2 regions of the Variovorax sp. PEI5 genome follow, and region 2 is predicted to be linked to the other one. Evidence: riboswitches for the same ligand, from Rfam matches in the RefSeq annotation. Region 2 holds a riboswitch; the other holds the start of a gene.

Region 1 (4,205 bases), on a different replicon from region 2:
CGGGCCGACCTGTCCGGCCGGCCCATCGGGCGCGCTCAGTCGGGTAGCGAGGTCAGGGTCCGGGGCTCGGCCACCGAGACGCCATTGGCGGTGCTGCGGAACTGGGCCGCCATGTCGTAGACCGCCTTGCGCACCCGCATGATCGAGCCGATCGGGCGATGCGCCGCCAGCGCGTGCCAGGGCGAGAAGGACAGGGCGTCGTCGACCGCCGCCGAGCGCGCCGGGCTCCAGGACACCTGCGGCTTGGCGCTCAGCCGGGCCACCGCGACATAGGGGCTCTGGTCCTCCGGCCACTCGACCGAGGCGTCCTCGACCGGCATCGCCTCGATGTCGGTGCACAGCTGCACGCGCAGTTCCCACTCGCCGCCGTTGTGCTGGAAGTGCGTCAGCACGGCCTGGCGGATGACATCGGGATCGTCACCGAGCTCGAGCTTGCTGCCGGCCAGCGCCACCAGCTCGGCCGACACCGGCGCCAGCGACAGCTTGGCCATGTAGGGGCCGTAGAGCAGCGGCACCTGGCTGTAGAAGGTCTCGCCCAGGATGTGCGTGGCCGGATGGCCGCCCATGGTCTTGAAGGTGGCGACCTCGCCGCCGGCCTTCTCCACCAGCGTCTCCAGGCCGCGCAGCGCGGCGGACAGGACCTTCTTCAGGCCCGGCGCCTTGTCGGTGGTGGCGGCCAGCAGCTTGAGCGGCCCGAGGAAGGCCTTGGCCGTGGGCGCGCTGAACACCGGGCCGTTGACCAGCACGAAGTCCTGGGTGACGTCGCCCTCGGAGCCGGAGACGCGATCGCCCTCGACGCCGACCACCTTCAGCGCCACGCCGCGCGGCGTCGAGACGGCATCGTCGAGCAGGTCGCCGGGCGTGGTCGAGAAGCGCATGGCGACCGGGTAGGTCGCCGGCCGGGCGAACAGGCCCTGCGCCAGCCGCTGCGGCAGGCCATCCAGCACGCGCAGTTCGGCCAGCAGCAGGCCGTGGCTCTTGGCATGCACGCTGCGATAGGCATGGCCCTCGTCCCTGTGGACGATCTCGCTGATCTGGTGGAGCTTCTCCTTGAGCTCGCGCGTGGTCTCGGCTTCGTCGTCCTCGAGCGATTCGAAGGCCGGCTGGTAGCGCAGCGGCTCGGCGGTGTGGGGCAGGGGCACGGACATGGTGTTCTTTCTTCGTGGAGGGGCACGGCGCGAAAGTCCCGGCGGGCGCTTCCGTCGCGCGGTCCGCGCGCGGGGGCGCCACGGTCCGCAGCCGCGCCGGTCAGTATCCGGAAGGCGGACGGACCGGATTCGTCAGTGGCCTCGACGAGGCGATGTCGGACGACATGGCGTCACGACGTGGCCTCGCGCGGCGGATGCCGGGCGACGGGTTCGCGGGGGGGGGGGGTGGGGCAGGGCGCGGCATCGGCCGGGCCAGGAAAGAAGGTGTCTGCGAATGTGCACCGGACCCGCATCCTGAACCAGGGTTCAGGTGGGCGAGGGCAGCAAGACTTCGGGTTCATCTGACGCGAGATGATCACGCCCGTCGAGCGATGTACCAAGCCCGGCTCCGGAGAGCATTGGAACAAGGAAATATTAAGCCCGGCGCGCACCGCAGACAGTGACGATTCTATGCCCCGCAGGCCGCTCCGGGCAGCTTCTCAAGGCAAATGTGGGCGCTCGGCAAGGGCTTGATCGAGGCGCTTGACGAGCTCGTCCAGACGGTCCTGCGCCAGCACCGATCCCGGGGGCTGCGCCAGTCGCGCGAGTCGGCGGGCCTGGGCCTCGACCTGCGCGCGGGCGGTCACTTCGGCCTCGAGCCGCGCCTGCGCCTGGGCCGCCGCCTGCGTCGCGGCGGCGGCGGCGGCCGCGCTCGCCTCGGTGGTGGCGAGCTGCTGCCCGAGGTCGTAGGCCAGGTGCAGCGAGGCCAGCACCGCGATGCGGTCGCGCGCGCGCACCTTGCCGGCATCGCGGATGCGGCACATCGTCTGGTCGACCCGCTCGACCGCGTCGCGCAGCCGGGCCTCGCCGCCCTCGGGGCAGCCGAGCAGGTAGCTCTGGCCCATGATCTGGACTTCGATCTGCTTCATCGACTGGCCGCGGCGAAGGCGCCGCCCGAGGGCGCGGCGGGAGGCGTCGGCGAGGCGACGGGGGCGTGGGAGGGCTCGGCCGGCAGGCGCTGCAGCACGGCGTCCAGCCGCAGCCGGGCCTCGGCGAAGCGCGACAGGAGCGCATCGCGCTCCTGCGCCAGGGCGTTCACCTGGTCCTGCAGCAGGGCGTTGGCGCGCAGGACTTCCTCGTGGCGCGCCAGCAGGCGCTCGACGCGCTCGGCGATCTGGTCGATGGTGCTCGGGTCGGACATGGAGAACGATTGTATGAGTGCATGCCGGTCGGGGCCTCCCGTAGAATCCGCCGCGTTGGTGCTCGCGCCGCGGTTCACGCGGCGCAGTTCAACGGGAAGCAGGAAGCCAGCGCCCTCCGGGTCACGGCCAGCCTGCGCTGCCCCCGCAACGGTCCAGCAGACGGCGTCCTCACCGGCGCCACCTCCGTCAATTCGCCACTGGGCGCCCTGAAACAGGTGCCTGGGAAGGCGGCGGAGGATGCGCTGCAAGCCCGGATACCGGCCAACGAGGAGACGGCGCCGCGTGCGCCGTCGTGACACCCAGACGTCCGGCGGGGAAGCCGGACAGGGTCTTGATCCAGAGCTTTCCGTTCCATGACAATTTCCGTTTCCTTCGCGGCTGCGCGCCGTTCCGCGCCCGCACGCCTGCTGCCCCTGACGCTGGCCATCGCCGCCGCCTGGCCGGTCCTGGCCTCGTCCCAGGTGCTGCCGTCCGATCCGACCCTGCGCGAGACCGTGGTCACCGCCACGCGCGTCGAGCAGCCGATCGCCGACCTGGTCGGCGATGTCTCCATCGTCGACCGCGCCACCATCGAGCGCAGCGGCGCGACCGGCGTGGCCGACGTGCTGGCGCGCCTGCCGGGCATCGAGATCGTGCGCAATGGCGGCATCGCCAACAACAGCAGCGTCTTCATCCGGGGCGCCGACGCGCGCTTCACGGCGGTCTACATCGACGGCGTGCGCATCGATTCGCAATCCACCGGCGGCGCCGCCTGGGAGGCGATCCCGCTGGCGCAGATCGACCGCATCGAGGTCCTGCGCGGCCCGGCGGCGGCGGTCTATGGCTCGGACGCCATCGGCGGCGTGATCCAGCTGTTCACCCGGCGCGGCGATGGCGTGGCGCGGCCCTATGTCGGCATCGGCCTGGGCAGCCACGACCTGCGCCGCGCCGAGGCCGGCATCAGCGGCTCGGCCGGCGTCGACGGCGCCTTCGACTACTCGCTCGGCGCCGCCTACGAGGAGAGCCGCGGCTTCGACGTCCAGCCGCGCAGCCTGCGCTCGCCGCTGCGCGGTGGCGGCTTCGCGGCCGATGGCTGGACCAGCCCGGACCGCGACGGCTATCGCGTCAGCTCGGCCAACGCGCGCCTGGGCTTGCGCATCAGCCCGACGCAGCGCATCGAGACCACATTGCTCTCCAGCGACACCCGTTCGCACTACGACGCCCGCGTCAGCGGCACGCGGCAGCCGACGGCGTTCGCCGACGACACCAACGCCAACACGTTGCGCACCGTCGGCGCGGCCTGGATCGCCAAGTGGAGCGACATCTACAGCACCCGCCTGCAGGTGACCGACAGCCGCACCACCTACGAGACGCAGCCGTCGTTCTATCGCACCGAGACACGGCTGCGCGGCTACCTGTTCCAGAACGAGCTGCGCTTCGGCCCGCACCTGGTGACGGCCGCGCTGGAGCGGCGCGAGGACGCGCTCGACAATGCCGCGACCGCCTCCGCCACGCGCCTGGCGCAGGACCGCTCGCAGAACGCGCTGGCGCTGGGCTATGGCTTCGTGCAGGGCCCGCACTCGGTGCAGCTGCACGCGCGCCACGACGAGGACAGCGAGTTCGGCGGCAAGAGCACCGGCAGCGCCGCCTATGGCTTCGCGATCACGCCGCAATGGCGCGCCACGGCCTCGGTCGGCAGCTCGTTCCGCGCGCCCACGGTCTACCAGCGCTTCAGCCAGTACGGCGTGGCCGGCCTGCAGCCGGAGGAGGGCCGCAATGTCGAGGTCGGCCTGCGCTATGCCCAGGGCGCGACCAGCGCCGGCGTGGTCGCCTATCGCAACCGCATCACCAACCTGATCGCCTTCGGCGCGGCGGGCCCGTGCGCCGACAGCTTCGG
Region 2 (4,205 bases):
GGAACCAGGCCAGGTAGCGCGACAGCGGCAGGGCCTCGGCCAGGTCCTGGTCGAGCAGCGGCCGCAGGCCCTCGGGCCGGTAGAACGAGGCCATGGTGGCCTGCACCTGCGGCGTGATCCACTCGGCCTCCGGCGCCTCGGTGCGGTAGCCGGCGCCGCGCAGGGCCACCAGCATGTGGTGCAGGCTCCGGGGCACGTTCAGGAACGAGGCGCCGAAGTTGCCTTCGCCCTGCGGGTAGTTGTAGACCAGCATCGCCACGCGTCGCTCGGCCGGTGGCGTGCGGTGCAGCCGCAGCTGCGCGGCGGCCTTGTCGGCGACGGCGTCGATCTGCGCCGGGATCGGCGCCAGTGCGCCGCTGGCCGCATCGCGCGCGGTGATCAGCATCGGATCGACCATGCCGGCGAGTTCGCTCGGCGTGTAGTAGTAGGCGACATCGGCCTGCGCCATGCCGGCCTTGCTCTGCGCCCACTGCGCCGCGTCCATGGCCAATGCCGGCATGGTCTGCAGCACCGGCACGCCGATGCGTTCCAGCTCGGCCTTGCGCTCGGTCGGATTGAAGACCAGCGCGGCATTGACGATCAGGTCCGCCACGCGGCGCGGCGCCCCGGCTCCGGTCCCGGCCGCCGGTCCGGCATGCGTCATGGCGAAGAACAGGTCCTTCCGCTGGCGCGGGCCGTAGAACGCATAGGCGCGCAGGCCGCGCCGCTCCAGCGCGCCGACGAGGGCATCGACCCAGCCGGTGTCGTCGCTCGTGAAGACGGCGTTGTTGACGGCGATCGCCACCGTCGGCGCGTCGGCCGCCGGGCCGGGCAGGCGCTCGAGCGCGGCGGTGTCGTCCTCGATGCGCGGCCAGGCCGGGTGGTAGAGCCCGGCCGCCGGCAGCCGCTCGGCGGCCGGCAGGCCCTCGAGCACGCCGATGCGGCCCAATGCCGTCATCGAGGCCGCGACATTGGCCGGTCGGGCGTTGCGCCAATAGGCGCGCAGGCGCTGGGCCCAGGCCGGATCGACGCCCTGCTCGGCGGCCAGCGGCGCCGCGGCGAAGGGTTCGCCGCGCGCCACCGCCGCCGCCTCGCCGACCAGCACGTAGGGCACGCCGCTGCGCACGACGACCTCGCCGAAGCGCGCTGCCGCGGCCTCGCCGACACCGGGATGCGGCGCATCCAGGATCAGCAGCCCGGCGCCGGCGAGGCCGGCGGCCAGCGCCTCGGGCGTGTCGCGCTCGGCCGACAGCGTCTGCAGCGGCACCCCGGCCGCGCGGGCGGCGGCCTGCAGCTTCGCCAGCCGGGCCGGCGAGACGATGTAGGTGGTCAGCAGGACGACGCGGGCCGCACTGGCGCCGGTGCCGGTGCCGACCTCGGCCGCGAGCGCCGGTCGACCCGTGCCGACCAGCGCGACGACGAGCGCGAAGACCCACGGCCACGAAGCAGCCCAGATCCGGGTGACGCCCTTCACGGCTTGACCGGCGTCGCGTCGGCCGGCACGTAGACCATCGTGCCGTCCTTCATCCGGTAGGCGGTGCCGGCCTTCTCGCCATCGCCCTCGCCGGAGGCGCCGCTGGCCTTGAAGCGCGTCACCTTCTGCCCCTCCTTGGTCAGGATCTCCATGTCGGGCCGGCCCTCGTTGCGGATCACGGTGATCTTGTCCTGGGCGAACGGGTTCATGGGGTTGTTGATGACCGCGATCATCAGCATGCCGATCACCACCATGAAGACGTCGATCAGGTTGATGGTCGAGAGCACCGGATCGTCGTCCTCGGCATCCAGGCCGTCGAGGATGGAGAAGCGCCGCCGGCTCACGACGCGCGCTCCCGGGCGTCGAGCACCATGACCAGCTCGCGCATCAGCCAGCGCCGGCGCACGGTGTAGATGACGAAGGTGATCGAGGCCGAGGCCAGGGCGACGATCACGCTGGCGAAGGCCGGCGCCAGGCTCTGGGCCACGCCCTGCGACTCGCCCGAGGCGACGGCGACCAGCGCCGGTCCCATCGGGATCATGGTGGCGATCAGGCCCAGCATGGGCGCCACGCGGCTGCACAGCCGCACGCCCTCCAGCGCCTTGAGCACGGCCAGCTCCATCCGGTCCTGCCCCTGGTCGGCCAGCGCGCCGAGCACCAGCGCGCGCTCGGGCTGACGCCGCCGCTGCAGGTATTCGATGCCGAAGGCGCCCAGGCCATAGACCGCGTAGAGGAAGGACAGCAGGACACCCAGGGTGACCGGCCACAGGAACAGGCGTGCCAGTTCGAACAGAACGGCTTCGAAAGCGAACATGAAGATGAAGACCCGACGATGCAAGGCCCGTCACCGGCCTCCCCGCCGGTGCTTGGGTGTCATGGCCGCCTTCCGCGTCCCGGTCGGGGACATGGACGGCGACCGCCTCGTTGGCCGGTATCCGGGCTGACAGCGCGGCCTCCGACGGCCTTCCCGGGCGCCTGTTTCAGGGAGCCCAGTGGCTGGATCGTCGGGGGTGGCGCCCCGGGGGGACGCCGTCTGCTTGACCGTTGCGGGGGCAGCGCAGGTGGCTTCGATGTTCCGCGCGGGAACACCGGGACTCCTGCTTCCCGTTCAACTGCGCCGCGCGAACCGCGGCGCGAGCACCAACGCGGCGCATTCTACGGATGCCGTGAACGAAGTCACGTTCATCCGCTGGCCGCGCTCAGGCGTCCACGGTCGCGCGCTCGAAATCGAGGTAGCCGCGCCGGTCGCTCGGGTGGTAGCCCTCGGGCGGCATGCGCTCGCCATCGAACAGGAACCGATGCTCGTTGTAGAAGGTCGCCGCCACCGGACGCGCCAGTGGCAGGCCACGACGCAGGCGATCGGGCAGGTCGGGGTTGGGGATGGAGAGCTGGCCGAAGGCGACGGCATCGGCGGCGCCGGCCTCGACCACCGCCGCGGCGCGCTCGGGCGTGAAGCCGCCATTGGCGATCCAGGTGCCGTGGAAGCGCGGCCGCAGCAGCGGCGCCAGGGTGCCGGGGCCCTCCGGATCGCGCGAGATCACGAAGGCCAGGCGGCGCTGCGACAGCTGGTCGACCAGGTGGGTGAAGGTGGCCGCGGGATCCTCGTCGCCCATGCCCAGGATGTCGGCGCGCGGCGACAGGTGATAGCCGACCCGGTCGGCGCCCCAGACCTCGGCCACGGCATCCACCACTTCCAGCGCCAGCCGCGCGCGGCGTTCCAGCGAACCACCCCAGGCATCGGCGCGGTGGTTGCTGCCGGTCTGCAGGAACTGGTCGAGCAGGTAGCCGTTGGCACCATGGATCTCGACGCCGTCGAAGCCGGCATCGGCGGCATTGCGCGCCGCCTGCGCGAACGAGGCGATGGCGCGCGCGATGTCGGCCTCGTCCATCGCCCGGGGCACGCCGTACGGGCGCTGCGGCCGCACCAGGGAGATCGTGCCGGCGGCGTCGCCCGGCGCCACGGCGCTGGGCGCCAGCGGGGCCCGCCCGCCCAGGTAGATCGGGTCGGAGATGCGGCCGACGTGCCACAGCTGGGCCACGATGCGGCCCCCGGCCTGGTGCACGGCATCGGTGACGCGGGCCCAGCCCTGCACCTGGGCCCGGCTCCAGAGGCCCGGCGTGCGCGGATAGCCCACGCCCAGGGGGTCGACCGAGGTCGCCTCGGTCACGATCAGTCCGAAACCGGCGCGGCGCGCGTAGTACTCGGTCATCAGCGCCGTCGGCGTGCGCTCGTTGTCGGCGCGCGAGCGGGTCAGTGGCGCCAGGACGACGCGGTTGGGCAGGTCGAAAGCGCCGGCCTTCAGGGGTTGGAACAAGGAGGTCATGCGGGGGTCCTTCGGTCAGGGGGTGGGCACGGACGCGTGGTCCATCAGGTACTGCCAGCCGCCGTCGGTCCAGGCGGCCAGGTCGGAGAAGCGGCCGTCGATGCGCACCGGCTCGCCGCCGCCGCGCGGCGTCAGCGTGAGGGTGAACAGGCCCCAGGAGTGCAGCAGCGAGCCCTGGCGGACCCAGGCGGCGTCGCGGATGTCGACCCTGGCGACGTACTTGGCGAACATCGCGTCGTAGCCGGCGGCGATGGCCTTGCCGCCATGCGTGAAGGCGCTGTCCACGCGATAGGCCACGGTGCGCGGGCCGTTCATGCGCGCGATGGCCTCGCCATCGCCGGCCTCGACGGCACGGCGCCAGGCCTGCACGGCCTCGCTCGGGCCGGCATGGATCTCGACGCCGGCGACGAGGGTCGGCCGGGCGGGTG

Evidence for each region. A riboswitch is a leader RNA that binds a small molecule or an ion and turns the genes downstream of it on or off. The one in region 2 is predicted to bind cobalamin.
Region 1: another riboswitch for cobalamin. It lies ahead of AC1MLT_RS03005 (TonB-dependent receptor domain-containing protein); the one in region 2 lies ahead of AC1MLT_RS18645 (MotA/TolQ/ExbB proton channel family protein).

The regions. Positions count from the first base shown of each region.
Region 1 is NZ_CM155257.1:652,247-656,451, forward strand. Features, by position in the region: gene AC1MLT_RS02990 (catalase family protein) at 36-1,148, opposite strand; gene AC1MLT_RS02995 (cell division protein ZapA) at 1,628-2,056, opposite strand; gene AC1MLT_RS03000 (DUF904 domain-containing protein) at 2,053-2,328, opposite strand; cobalamin riboswitch at 2,368-2,609, shown strand; gene AC1MLT_RS03005 (TonB-dependent receptor domain-containing protein) at 2,683-4,205, shown strand, end outside.
Region 2 is NZ_JBWXPH010000002.1:465,269-469,473, forward strand. Features, by position in the region: gene cobN (cobaltochelatase subunit CobN) at 1-1,453, opposite strand, end outside; gene AC1MLT_RS18640 (DUF2149 domain-containing protein) at 1,450-1,797, opposite strand; gene AC1MLT_RS18645 (MotA/TolQ/ExbB proton channel family protein) at 1,794-2,267, opposite strand; cobalamin riboswitch at 2,363-2,613, opposite strand; gene AC1MLT_RS18650 (alkene reductase) at 2,653-3,777, opposite strand; gene AC1MLT_RS18655 (YybH family protein) at 3,793-4,205, opposite strand, start outside.